3 regions of the Kitasatospora sp. NPDC058046 genome follow, and region 3 is predicted to be linked to each of the others. Evidence: predicted binding sites of a transcription regulator. Region 3 holds the regulator's gene; each other region holds the start of a gene.
What was found. Region 3 encodes HrcA, which represses chaperone genes, less so after heat shock. Its sites were predicted from a motif close to TTNGCACTCNGNNNNNCNGAGTGCNAA; they were not measured.

Region 1: the regulator HrcA is predicted to act here: its motif matches at 1,981-2,007, upstream of ACFVU7_RS04260 (FmdB family zinc ribbon protein).
Region 2: the regulator HrcA is predicted to act here: its motif matches at 1,644-1,670, upstream of groL (chaperonin GroEL).

The regions. Positions count from the first base shown of each region.
Region 1 is NZ_JBHVRS010000002.1:42,994-47,457, forward strand. Features, by position in the region: gene ACFVU7_RS04240 (sigma-70 family RNA polymerase sigma factor) at 1-185, shown strand, start outside; gene ACFVU7_RS04245 (hypothetical protein) at 365-592, shown strand; gene mscL (large conductance mechanosensitive channel protein MscL) at 641-1,060, opposite strand; gene ACFVU7_RS04255 (hypothetical protein) at 1,091-1,375, opposite strand; gene ACFVU7_RS04260 (FmdB family zinc ribbon protein) at 1,658-1,969, opposite strand; gene ACFVU7_RS04265 (MFS transporter) at 2,185-3,531, opposite strand; gene ACFVU7_RS04270 (potassium/proton antiporter) at 3,900-4,464, opposite strand, start outside.
Region 2 is NZ_JBHVRS010000022.1:9,007-13,470, forward strand. Features, by position in the region: gene thrC (threonine synthase) at 1-423, shown strand, start outside; gene ACFVU7_RS34220 (MoaD/ThiS family protein) at 459-737, shown strand; gene ACFVU7_RS34225 (cold-shock protein) at 1,276-1,479, shown strand; gene groL (chaperonin GroEL) at 1,827-3,449, shown strand; gene ACFVU7_RS34235 (hypothetical protein) at 3,609-3,965, shown strand; gene ACFVU7_RS34240 (hypothetical protein) at 4,029-4,202, shown strand; gene ACFVU7_RS34245 (hypothetical protein) at 4,209-4,464, opposite strand, start outside.
Region 3 is NZ_JBHVRS010000001.1:712,934-717,397, reverse strand. Features, by position in the region: gene ACFVU7_RS03365 (DUF3097 domain-containing protein) at 1-156, opposite strand, end outside; gene ACFVU7_RS03360 (hypothetical protein) at 188-772, opposite strand; gene htpX (zinc metalloprotease HtpX) at 802-1,722, opposite strand; gene hrcA (heat-inducible transcriptional repressor HrcA) at 2,010-3,044, shown strand; gene dnaJ (molecular chaperone DnaJ) at 3,120-4,256, shown strand; gene ACFVU7_RS03340 (16S rRNA (uracil(1498)-N(3))-methyltransferase) at 4,344-4,464, shown strand, end outside.

The DNA of each region.
Region 1 (4,464 bases), on a different contig from region 3:
GGTTGGACGACCGCACCGCCTCGATCATCCGCTCCCGCTACGGGATGGAGGACGGCCGCGAGCGCACCCTCACCGAGGTGGGCAAGCAGCACGGCCTCACCCGCGAGCGGATCCGCCAGATCGAGAAGCACGCGCTGGCCGAGCTGAAGAAGATCGCGGACCACGCGGGCTTCGAAGCCGCCTGAGAGGCCGCCGGGAAAGCCGCCTGAGGAAGCCGCCTGAGAGGCCGCCGGGGAAGCCTCCCGGCAGGCTGCCTGGACCCGCCCTCATCGGGCCCTGGTGCGGAGCGCCCCGCACCGGGGCCCGAGGCGTGCCACGGGGCTCTTAGGCTGGAGGAAAGGGACGAGCGGACGGAGTGGACGGCGTGAGCGAGCAGGGGCAGGAAAAGGACCGGGAGCAGGGCGGGGAACAGGAGCAGGAGCTCCGGAAGGCCGCGGCCGCGAAGGCCCGGCTGGTCTTCCGGGACCCGTTGGACCAGCAGTCCGGGGACGACACCGACGCCGGCTGGGGCGGCCGCCCCGGGGCGGGGGAGAGCGGTGGACGGGGGCTGGACTGGTACCTGAGCCAGCGCCCGCCGCACCACGGGGACTGAGGAACGGGGACGGGGGAGCGGGGACCGGGGCCGAACGGCGCCCGCCGGTCAGCGCAGCGGCGCGACCAGTGCGTCGCGGATCTCGGTCAGCAGTTGGACCTCCTTGGCCTCGGCCTCCGCCGCCTCCTCGGCGAGGCTCTTGCGGTGGGCCGCCAGCCTGTTCATGGGCACGATCAGGGCGAAGTAGACGACCGCCGCGGTGATCAGGAACTGGAGCACGGCGCTGAGCACCGATCCCCACAGGATGAGGATCCCGGACGTGACCTCACCGGTCGGGCTCACCTCGCAGGGCCCCTTGAGGCAGGAACTGTAGGACGCGAGGTCCTTGGTCCCGAAGACGCCGACGATCGGATTGATCACGCCTTTGACGAAGGCGTTGACGATGTTGGTGAAAGCCGCGCCGATGACCACGGCGACGGCGAGTTCGACGACGTTTCCACGCAGCAGGAATTCCTTGAAGCCTTTCATGCCGCCTCGAACGACGAAGTCGCCTCCCGGTTACGGGTGATCTTCCGCAGCCCCGGACTGACAACCCGTCCGGCCCAGTGCGCCTCCCTGGGGTGGCGGCAGCCCGGCCCGCGCGGGCCCCAGTGCCAGCGCCGACGCCACCGCGAGCAGCACCAGGACGGGCACGGCGGCCCGCCGCCGCACCGCACTGCGCCAGCGGTGCCACCCGCCGCACCCGCGCCGGATCGGCGGGAAGCTCGGCAGCTCCTGCCGGGGCGGCACGGCGGGTGCGGGCAGCGGCAGCGGCAGGGGGAGGGAGAAGCTCGCGGTCGTCATCGACGCACCTCCGGGGTGTCGGCGGGCCGGCCCCTCGCGGACCGACCGGATGCCCACACGATGGGCGTTTCCGGCGAACTCGGAAAGCCCTTTCCCCAGGCCTGTGGACAACTCGCCCCTGTGGACAACTTCGTTCACTCGCCGGAGTGAGGTCGACCCCTCCGGGGTGACAGGGCGCCCGGGCGGGCATGCGAAAAGGCCCGCCGCCCCGCGTGGAAGCGGGGTCGACGGGCCTTTCCCTGGTCTACGGGCCGTCCGGGCCGATGGTGCCCGGCGCCGGGATCAGCTCGCGGCCGGAGCCGGGCTGGACGAGGTCGAGGAGCCGGAGCCCGACGACGTCGACGAGGAGGACGTGGACGCGGTGGACGACGTCGAGGGGGTCGACGACGACCCGGCGCCCACCGAGCTGCTGGAGGACGAACGGCTGTCGGTCCGGTAGAAGCCGGAGCCCTTGAACACGACGCCCACGGCCGAGAAGACCTTGCGGAGCCGTCCCTGGCAGTCGGGGCACGTGGTCAGCGCCTCGTCGGTGAACTTCTGCACCGCCTCCAGGCCGTTGCCGCACTCGGTGCACTGGTACTGGTACGTGGGCACTTGTCTTCCTCCTGGCACTCTCGCCTGATGAGTGCTAACGATGGTCAATGATGCGGCATTCCGCGGGATCAGTCCAGCGACCCCGGTGTGAGATCGGCCCCGGAGCACCCGTCGGCCGCCGTCGGCCCGGTTCCCGGACGACACCCGCGCAGCCTCCGGCCGCCGTCGGCTCGGCCCCGGGCGGCCGGAGGCCCGGCCCCCGGCCGCCGCCCCGCTCAGCCCTCGGCGACACCCGCCAGCTGCATCGGACGCCCGCCCTCCGCGGTCCCCGCAGCGGCGGTCTCCTCGCCCCGCGGCGCCACCAGCAGGTGCCGCAGCGAGGCCAGCACGACCAGTCCGAGCCCGGCCCCGACCACCGGCACCAGGAACCCGGTGGAGGGCCCGTGCCCGTCGATCAGCCGGCCGGCCGCCATCGAGCCGACCGCCAGCCCCAGCCCGATGGCGCCGGTCAGCCAGGTGAAGGCCTCGGTCTTGGCCCCGTCCGCGACCAGCGTCTCGACCAGGGTGTAGCCGCTGATCAGGGTCGGCGCGATGGCCAGCCCGCAGACCAGCCCGGCGACGGTCAGCGCGACCAGGTTGGGCATCGCCCACAGCACCGAGCAGCCCAGCACCAGCAGCGCGTAGCTGAACAGCATCCGCTGCTGCACCGGCCGCCGCCAGGCGATCACGCCGTACAGCACGCCGGCCAGCATGGAGCCGCCGGCGAAGATCCCGTACACGGTGCCGCCGGCGTCGTGCTGCCCGACCGAGTCGGCGAAGGCGTTCACCGAGACCTGCATGCCGCCGAACACCGCGCCGACCCCGAGGAAGGTCCCGGCCAGCAGCCGGACGCCGGGGGAGGCGAGCGCCGAGGCGCGCCTGGTGCCGGGCTGCGGCACGATCCGGGCCGGGGCGGTGCCCCGCTGGGCGGCGAAGGCCAGGCCGCCGACGAGGGTCAGCGCGGCCTCGGCGACCAGGGCGGTGGCCGGGTTGGCGAGGGCGGCGATGCCGGAGGCCAGGATCGGGCCGATCACGAAGGTGAACTCGTCCGTCACGGACTCGAAGGCGAAGGCGGTGCTCACCCGGGCCGCGGAGGCGTCGGAGGCGCCGTCGGCGGTGAACCTGGCGACCCAGCGGGCCCGGACCATCGCGCCGACCTGCGGCACGCTCGCACCGGCCGGCACGGCGGCCAGGAACAGGCTCCAGGCGGGCGCGTGGCCGAGCGCGAGGGCGATCAGCACGCCGACCGAGACGGCGTGCACCAGGACGGTCGGGACGAGCACCGAGGCCTGGCCGTAGCGGTCGGCGAGCCGCCCGGTCTGCGGCCCGATCAGGGCCTGGGCGACGGCGGCGACCGCGGTGACCGTACCGGCGGTGCCGTACGAGCCGTGGGTCTGCGTGACGAGCAGCAGGATGCCCATGCTGAGCATCGCGTACGGCAGTCGCGCGACGAGGGCGGGGGACAGGAACGTCCAGGCCCCGGGTGTGCGCAGCAGCTCGCCGTACCCGACGCGGGCGGGGGCGGGAGCTGCGGGGGTGGCCGCGGGGTGCGCGGCGGTGTCGACCGTTCGGCGCGCCGTCACGGTCGGTCCTTCCTGCTGCCTGGTAGCGCGGCAGGGCATGGTGTGGCCCCGACGGCGCCGAGAGTCGTCCTCTCGCGCGTCGACCGGGGTAGATACCGGGTCGGTCCGGCGTGGTGGCCGGGGGCCGGACCGCGGCCGCCGAGCGGTCGCGCCAACTCTGCGTCAGGCAGATGCTGGGGTGGTCTAGCGGTGGTTATACGGCGTGGTCGAACCAGCATACAGTTACGCGCGTAGACACCGCCAGCCCACCCCGGCCCGCAGGCCCGTCAGGGCCCCCGGACCAAGGCGGACCGAGGAGAGCCGGGACGGACCGGGGCGGGCCCGCAGGCCCGTCCGGGCCCCCTGGGCCGGGGCGGGCCCGGCGCCCGTCACCGCCCGTTCAGCCACCCCGCGAGCTTGCCGCCCTTGTCCACGGCCCGCAGCCGCCGTTCGGCGGCCTCGCCGACCTCGTCCGTGGTGACCACCAGCAGTTCGTCGCCGGCCCGCAGCACCGTCGCCTTGTCCGGTACGAAGGAGTTCCCCTCGCGCACGACCAGGGTGACCGCGGCCCCCTTGGGCAGCCGCAGTTCGCTGATCTCCACGCCGGACATCTTCGAGGTGGGGGAGAGCGCGACCGACAGCAGGTGTCCGTGCAGCTTCTCCAGCGGGGCGGACTCGATGCCCAGGTCCTGGCCCATGTCGCCCTCGTCGATCCGTAGCCGCTTGGCCACCCAGGGCAGGGTCGGCCCCTGGAGCAGGGTGAAGACGACGACCAGGATGAAGACGATGTTGAAGACGTCCTCGGCCCGGTGCGCGCCGGACACCACCGGGATGGTGGCCAGCACGATGGGCACCGCCCCGCGCAGCCCGGCCCAGCTCAGCAGCGCCTGCTCGCGGGCCGGCACCTTGAAGGGGGTCAGCGAGACCATCACCGACAGCGGCCGGGCCAGGAAC
Region 2 (4,464 bases), on a different contig from region 3:
GCGGAGGGCTGCTCGCCGGTGTCGGCCGCGTTCAAGGCCGGCCGGGACGTGATCAAGCCGGTGAAGCCGGACACCATCGCCAAGTCGCTGGCGATCGGCAACCCGGCCGACGGCCCGTACGTGCTGGACATCGCCCGCCGTACCGGTGGCGCGGTGGAGGACGTCACGGACGCCGAGGTCGTGGCGGCGATCCGGCTGCTGGCGCGGACCGAGGGGATCTTCGCCGAGACCGCGGGCGGGGTGACCGTCGGCGTGCTGAAGAAGCTGGTCGAGACCGGGCAGCTGGACCCGGCCAAGGAGACCGTCGCGATCAACACCGGCGACGGGCTGAAGACCCTGGACGCCGTCTCCGATTCCGGGATGACCGCCGTCATCCGCCCGACGCTGGACTCGTTCCGCGCCGCCGGCCTCGTGTCCGCCTGAACCACCCGATAGGCCCCGCCCCCGCTAGGAGAGTCATGAGCGCCACCGTCCGCATCCCCACCATCCTGCGCACCTACACCGACGGCGCCGCCGAGGTGACCGCCGAGGGTGCCACCCTGGCCGAGGTCGTCGCCGACCTGGAGAAGAACCACGCGGGCATCGCGGCCCGCATCCTGGACGACACGGGCAAGCTGCGCCGCTTCGTGAACGTCTACGTGAACGACGACGACGTGCGCTTCGCCGAGGGTCTGGCGACCGAGATCAAGGACGGCGCCAGCGTCTCGATCATCCCGGCGGTGGCCGGCGGCTGCTGAGCCGACAAAGCAGAACCCGCGGTCGCCCGCGCGTACGGAAATCCGTTCTCCGTATGCGCGGGCGACCGCTCGCATTCCGGCGGGAATATTTCCGGGTCGAGTCGGAGTAGAGTGTGGCTCGGCTGGGAACAGGGTTTCCCTTTCGGCCCCCGCAGTGCTCGGCCCGGGGGCGTCCGGCCGCCGGGGGCGGACCGTGAAACATGTCAGGCAGATGTCAGAATTCGCGCGGGCATTTGAGTAATTCGTCCGCTATGTCCGGCGTGGAATGCCGAGATTATTCCGATTCGATCCGTCCTGTCCCTTGACGCCTTGGCGGAATTACCGGCGGTTGGCCCTGTTGCAGAGGGCGTCGATCCGGATACATTCAGCGGCGGTCGACGCAATCACCCGCTCACCGGAGGCCGCCCGGCGTTCCGCGCGGATGGTTGCGGCGTGCACGGCTGCGCCCAGGGGGGGTTCCCCGGGCCGGCCTTCAACCAACCCGGGCCCGCGACCTGCGGGCACGTGAAGGGCCAGCACAGCACTAGGGGAGTTCGGAATGGCTCAGGGCACCGTCAAGTGGTTCAACGCGGAGAAGGGCTACGGCTTCATCGCGGTCGACGGTGGTGCGGACGTCTTCGTCCACTACAGCGCGATCCAGATGGACGGCTACCGCACCCTCGAGGAGGGCCAGCGGGTCGAGTTCGAGATCTCCCAGGGACAGAAGGGCCCGCAGGCGGACATGGTCCGCGCGGCGGTCTGACCCCTTCCGACTCCAGGAGCTCGGCGCGGCCCTACGGCTGGTGACCACTCGCTTCTCGACGGGCCCGTGCGACGCGTGTCGTACGGGCCCGTCGGCGTTCCCCGACGCGGCTCCGGCGGGGCTCCGGCGGGGCTCCGGCGACGGCTCGCGGATCGTCGATTGGGCTTGCACTCGACCACCCGGAGTGCTAATCATTGGCGTTAGCACTCACAGCGTGAGAGTGACAGCGGACCGGGTCGGTGAGGCCCCCGGGAGCGGTAGGGGAATGGACCCCCGCACACCAGGGCCGTCCGTCGCGGGCACCCCTTGGTCCGAGCAGTCGACCGTGTCCCGGAGGACCACTTCAGATGGCCAAGATCATCGCCTTTGATGAGGAAGCTCGCCGCGGCCTTGAGCGTGGCATGAACCAGCTCGCCGACGCCGTGAAGGTCACGCTCGGCCCCAAGGGCCGCAACGTCGTGCTGGAGAAGAAGTGGGGCGCCCCCACGATCACCAACGACGGTGTCTCCATCGCCAAGGAGATCGAGCTCGAGGACCCGTACGAGAAGATCGGTGCGGAGCTCGTCAAGGAGGTCGCCAAGAAGACGGACGACGTCGCGGGTGACGGCACCACCACCGCCACCGTGCTCGCCCAGGCCCTGGTTCGCGAGGGTCTGCGCAACGTCGCCGCCGGCGCCAACCCGATGGCCCTGAAGCGCGGCATCGAGAAGGCCGTCGCGGCCGTCTCCGACCAGCTGCTGGCCCAGGCCAAGGACGTGGAGACCAAGGAGCAGATCGCCTCCACCGCCTCCATCTCCGCCGCTGACACCCAGATCGGCGAGCTCATCGCCGAGGCCATGGACAAGGTCGGCAAGGAAGGCGTCATCACCGTCGAGGAGAGCAACACCTTCGGTCTGGAGCTCGAGCTCACCGAGGGCATGCGCTTCGACAAGGGCTACATCTCCGCCTACTTCGCCACCGACCTGGAGCGGATGGAGGCGACGTTCGAGGACCCGTACATCCTCATCGCCAACTCCAAGATCGGCTCGGTCAAGGACCTGCTCCCGCTGCTGGAGAAGGTCATGCAGAGCGGCAAGCCGCTGGTCATCATCGCCGAGGACGTCGAGGGCGAGGCCCTGTCGACCCTGGTCGTGAACAAGATCCGTGGCACCTTCAAGTCCGTCGCCGTCAAGGCCCCGGGCTTCGGTGACCGCCGCAAGGCCATGCTCGGCGACATCGCCATCCTCACCGGTGGCACCGTGATCTCCGAGGAGGTCGGCCTCAAGCTGGAGAACGCCGGCATCGACCTGCTGGGCACCGCCCGCAAGGTGGTCATCACCAAGGACGAGACCACCATCGTCGACGGTGGCGGCGACAGCGAGCAGGTCGCGGGCCGCGTGAACCAGATCCGCGCCGAGATCGAGAACAGCGACTCGGACTACGACCGCGAGAAGCTCCAGGAGCGCCTCGCCAAGCTGGCCGGCGGCGTGGCCGTCATCAAGGCCGGCGCGGCCACCGAGGTGGAGCTCAAGGAGCGCAAGCACCGCATCGAGGACGCCGTCCGCAACGCCAAGGCCGCCGTCGAGGAGGGCATCGTCGCCGGTGGTGGCGTCGCCCTGCTGCAGGCCGGTGTCGCCTTCGACAAGCTGGAGCTGGAGGGCGACGAGGCCACCGGTGCCAACATCGTCAAGGTCGCGCTGGAGGCCCCGATCAAGCAGATCGCGACCAACGCCGGCCTGGAGGGTGGCGTCGTGGTGGAGAAGGTGCGCAACCTCCCCGCCGGTCACGGCCTGAACGCGGCCACCAACACCTACGTCGACCTGATCGCCGAGGGCATCATCGACCCGGCCAAGGTGACCCGCTCCGCGCTGCAGAACGCCGCCTCCATCGCGGCGCTGTTCCTGACCACCGAGGCCGTCATCGCCGACAAGCCGGAGAAGGCCGCCGCGGCCGCCGGCGGCGGCATGCCGGGCGGTGACATGGACTTCTGATCCTGATCGCTCCGATCGGATCGGCTGGTTCCTCGTCCGTGTGGGCGGCTCCCTTCGGGGGGCCGCCCACACGGCGTTCCGGCGTCCGGAAGCTCCGGGGCCCGGGCGTTCGGACGTCCGGCGTTTCGGCGTTCGGGCCGGTGGACGGAGAATGGACGGATGGCTTCCGACGACATCGAGACTGCCCTGCACAACGCGCGGGCACTGATCCTGGCCGACCTCACCGCGCGGGACGTGGCGGACGCCGCCGTCGTCTCGCTGGTGGAGCAGGCCGTGACGCACCGCCGCTGGTGGCTGGAGCAGTGGCCGGACGGCACCGAGTACGTGCTCGGGCTGGTCGCCCAGGACGTCCAGGACGCGCTGCTGGAGGCGTACGGGCGCTGGCCGCTGTGCACCGGGTGCGCGGCCGACGGGGACCCGCACGCGCTGAGCGTGGAGCCCGAGCTGGGGCCGGAGCCGCACTGGGTGTGCGGCAAGCAGGGCGCGGTGGTGGCGCCGGTGGGGAAGCTCGCCTAGCCCGGTCGGCTCGGGGCCGGGGGCGCCTTCCGGGGGTGGTGCGCGGGTGGGTACGGTGCGCGCATGAGGCGCTGGGTGTGGGGTGTGGCGGGCGGGTGCTGCGGGCTCGGGCTGTGGTGGGCCGTACTGGAGGCGGCGGGGGCCGGCCACGACGCGTGGTGGGCCGTGGCCGGGCGGGTCCTGGCCGTGACGGGGGGCGTGGCCGCCGCGGACCGGGTGCGCGGGCGGTGGGGCTGACGGGCCTCAGAGGGTGCCGAGCTCCGCGGTCAGGTTGGCGCGGGCGGCCGCGGTGAAGCGCTCGCGGGCGGCCGGGGTGCGGTAGAGGTCCGGCAGGGCGAGCAGGTGGCGCAGCACGGCGGCCCGGCCGGCCGCGAAGTCCGGCGCGGGGACGAAGCCGTACTCCTCGCGGACGGCGGCCGCGTACGCCGCGTACGCCCCGGGGGAGCCGCCGAGGACGGCGAGGTCCGCGTCGCAGAGCACCTCGCCGTCGCGGTCGCCG
Region 3 (4,464 bases):
GAAGCCTTCGGCGGTCTTCTCGCAGCGCACCACGGCCCCGCAGTAGCCGGTCGCCGCCTCCTCGACCACCAGGTCCCGCTCGGCGGGCACCTCCGGGGCGGGCTGCTGCTTCTTCCACGGCGGGGTCAGGTCGGGTCCGTACTGGCGGCTGCGCATACGGGTGATCATAGGGAGGGCGGACGGCGCGTCAGAGGCCCGGCGCGCCCCAGACCGGGAACCAGCGGCTCAGGTCCTTCTCCAGCCGCAGGTCGTTCCCCAGCATCGCGTTGACCTGCAGTTCCAGCGGGCTGTCGCGCCGCTCCCCGCCGCCGGGCATCGGGGCGAAGGGGTAGAACGTCCCCCGCTTGTAGAGGTAGACGAGGGCCAGCGACCGCCCCTGCGGATCGCGGAAGCCGACGAGCGAGCAGAGCAGCTGCGGCCCGAAGCCGTTCGCCTCCAGTTCGCTGTTGACCGCGTGCAGGTCGTTGACCAGTTCGGGCAGTTCCTCGGGGCGGTGCCGGGCGAGCAGCCAGGAGTAGCCGTAGCCGTCCTTGGAGGCCTCCACGGGGACGCCGCCGCGCTCGGTGTCGGCGTCCAGCAGCGCCCGGACCTGCTGCTGGACCTGGACGAAGGCCGCGCCCTCGACGGCCGCGAAGCAGACCGAGCCGAGCCCGGTGGGGGTGAACCCGGCCCCGGCCTCCAGGGTGAGCGCGGCGGACGGCACGCCGAACAGCTGGTCGAGGTCGGGCTTGACGGGCTTGGTGCGGCCGAACAGGGCGTCCAGGATTCCCACGGCGGTCCTCTCGGGTCGAAAACTGAGGCTCAGCGGCCGAGCTGCTCGGAGATCTTCGCCAGCTGCTCCAGCCGCTTCTCCAGGCTCGGGTGGGTGGAGAACAGCTGCGAGGCGGCCTCCCGGGCGCTCAGCGCGGGGGCGAAGTAGAAGGCGTTGTACGGCTGGGCCTGGCGCAGGTCCTTGCTGGGGATGGCCGCGATCTGCCCGGTCACCTTGGTGAGCGCCGAGGCGAGGGCGCTGGGGTGTCCGGTGAGCTGGGCGGCGGCCCGGTCGGCGGCGAGTTCGCGGTAGCGGGACAGCAGCCGGGTGAGCAGGAAGCTGATCGCGTAGACGACGACCGACACCAGCGGGATGATCAGCGCCAGGACGGCCGCGTTCTGGTCGTTGTTGTTGCGCCCGCCGCCCATGAACCCGCCGTACATCGCGATCCGGGTCATCGCCCCGGCGAGGACGCCGAGGAAGCCGGCGATCGTCATCACCGCGACGTCCCGGTGGGCGACGTGCGACAGCTCGTGGGCGAGGACGCCCTCCAGTTCCTCGGGCTCCAGTCGGCGCAGCAGCCCGGTGGTCACGCAGACCACCGCGTTCTGCGGGTTGCGGCCGGTGGCGAAGGCGTTCGGCATGTCGTTGTCGGCGACCGCCACGCGGGGTTTGGGCATGTCGGCCAGGGCGCAGAGCCGGTCGATGGTGCCGTGCAGCTGGGGGAACTGCTCCGGGGACACCTGGCGGGCGCCCATCGCCCGTTCGGTGATCTTGTCGCTGAACCAGAACTGGGCCACGAACAGCCCGCCGGAGATCAGGACGATCAGTGGCCAGGCGCCGCGCAGCAGCGCGATCAGCAGGCCGGTGAAACCGACGTACAGCAGCCCGATCACGAACATCGTCGCGACCATGCGGCCGGTCAGGCCGCGGTCCGGCGCGAAACGGGTGTGCTGGCCCGAGCTCGACATCGCTTGCTCCTCCATTCGCCGTCGCTTTCGATGCTGCCACCCGGACGGCCTCCCGGCACCACCCCGGCGCCGGGAGGATCGAACCGCCGGGGCCCCGCGGGCCGTGAGCGGAACTGCGGGGAGGATCACCCCGGTCCGGCCGTTCCTGCCGTAGGACCCGGGCCTTACACTGGCAGGTACGGTTTTGGCACTCGCGTGTTCAGAGTGCCAGGGCAAGGGTCTTCGGAGCGGCCCGCAGCAGCAAGGGACACAGTCGGACAACGTGCGAAGACGGAGGTGCGTGCCCCATGGCCGGTGAGGTCCGCCAGCTCGACGAACGCAAGCTCGCCGTGCTCCGCGCGATCGTGCAGGACTACGTGGGCACCGAGGAGCCGGTCGGCTCCAAGGCCCTGGTGGAACGGCACAACCTCGGGGTCTCGCCGGCGACCGTCCGCAACGACATGGCGGCGCTGGAGGAGGAGGGCTACATCCACCAGCCGCACACCAGCGCCGGCCGCATCCCGACCGACAAGGGGTACCGCCTCTTCGTCGACAAGCTCGCCGAGATCAAGCCGATGAGCGCCCCCGAGCGCCGGGCCATCCGGCACTTCCTGGACGGCGCGGTCGACCTGGACGACGTGGTCGCGCGCACCGTGCGGCTGCTCGCCCAGCTGACCCGGCAGGTCGCGGTGGTGCAGTACCCCTCGCTGACGCGCTCCACCGTCCGGCACATCGAGCTGGTGGCGCTGGCCCCGGCCAAGGTGATGCTGGTGCTGATCACCAACACCGGCCGGGTCGAGCAGCGGATGGTCGACTGCCCGGGCCCGGTCGGCGAGACGGTGCTGGCGGACCTGCGGGCCCGGATCAACGCGAGGGCCGCCGGTCGGCGCCTCCCGGAGGTCCCGGGGCTGCTGGAGGAGCTGCCGGCGCAGTTCGAACCGGCCGAGCGGCCGACCGTCAGCACGGTCCTGGCGACCCTGTTCGAGACGCTCGCCGAGCAGAACGAGGAGCGGATCATGCTGGCCGGCACGGCCAACCTGACCCGCTTCGGGCACGACTTCCCGCTCAGCATCCAGCCGGTGCTGGAGGCCCTGGAGGAGCAGGTCGTCCTGCTCCGCCTCCTGGGTGAGACCGCGGACGCCGCGATGACGGTCCGGATCGGGCGGGAGAACACCTACGAGGGGCTGACTTCCACGTCCATCGTCTCGGTCGGCTACGGTTCGGGCGACGAGAGCGTGGCGAAACTGGGTGTGATCGGTCCGACCCGGATGGACTACCCGGGCACAATGGGGGCGGTGCGAGCGGTGGCGCGGTACGTGGGCCAGATCCTGGCCGAGTCCTAGCAAAGGCCGCCGTCGGAAATCCGACGGCGGTGACCAGTCGCAGCACTACTACAGGCGGAACAAGCGGAGCATTTGGTGGCCACGGACTACTACGCGGTACTCGGCGTCCGACGGGATGCGGGGCAGGACGAGATCAAGAAGGCGTTCCGGCGCCTGGCGCGCGAACTGCACCCGGACGTCAACCCGGACCCGAAGACGCAGGAGCGGTTCAAGGAGATCAACGCCGCTTACGAGGTGCTCTCCGATCCGCAGAAGCGCCAGGTCTACGACCTCGGCGGGGACCCGCTGTCCCCGGGCGGCGGCGCGGGCGGCTTCGGCGCCGGCGCGGCGGGCTTCGGCTTCTCCGACATCATGGACGCCTTCTTCGGCGCCGCGGCCGGCCAGCGCGGCCCGCGCTCGCGCACCCGCCGGGGCCAGGACGCCATGATCCGGCTGGAGATCACCCTGGAGGAGGCCGCTTTCGGCACCACCAAGGAGCTCCAGGTCGACACCGCCGTCACCTGCACCACGTGCAGCGGCGAGGGCGCGGCCCCCGGCACCTCGGCGCAGACCTGTGACATGTGCCGCGGCAAGGGCGAGGTCTCCCAGGTCACCCGGTCCTTCCTGGGCCAGGTCATGACCTCCCGCCCCTGCCCGCAGTGCCAGGGCTTCGGCACCGTCGTGCCGACCCCGTGCCCGGAGTGCGCCGGCGACGGCCGGGTGCGCGCCCGCCGCACGCTGACCGTCAAGATCCCGGCCGGTGTCGACAACGGCACCCGGATCCAGCTGGCCGGCGAGGGCGAGGTCGGCCCCGGCGGCGGCCCGGCCGGCGACCTGTACGTCGAGATCGCCGAGACCACCCACACGATCTTCCAGCGGCGCGGGGACGACCTGCACTGCACCGTCACCATCCCGATGACGGCGGCCGCGCTCGGCACCCAGGTGCCGCTGCAGACCCTGGACGGCCTGGAGGAGGTCGACATCCGGCCCGGCACCCAGTCCGGCCAGTCGATCCCGCTGCACGGCCGGGGCATCACCCACCTGCGCGGCGGCGGCCGGGGCGACCTGATAGTGCACGTCGAGGTGAAGACGCCCAGCAAGCTCGACCCCGAGCAGGAGGAGCTGCTGCGCCGCCTCGCGGTGCTGCGCGGCGAGGAGCGGCCGTCCGGCCAGTTCGCGCCGGGCCAGCAGGGCCTCTTCTCCCGGCTGAAGGACGCCTTCAACGGCCGGTAGCCGTCCGCGGAGGGGTGCCGGGGGCCAACGACCCCGGCACCCCTTTCGCGTGTCCGTCCCACTTCCGCACGAAAGAGGTTCCCCGTCATGACCGCGCCCGTCTTCGTCGTCGAGACCGAGCGGATCGCCGCCGCCGCGCCCGGGGCCGTGGTGCGTCTGGACGGCCCGGAGGGGCGGCACGCGGCCGCGGTGAAGCGGCTGGAGCCGG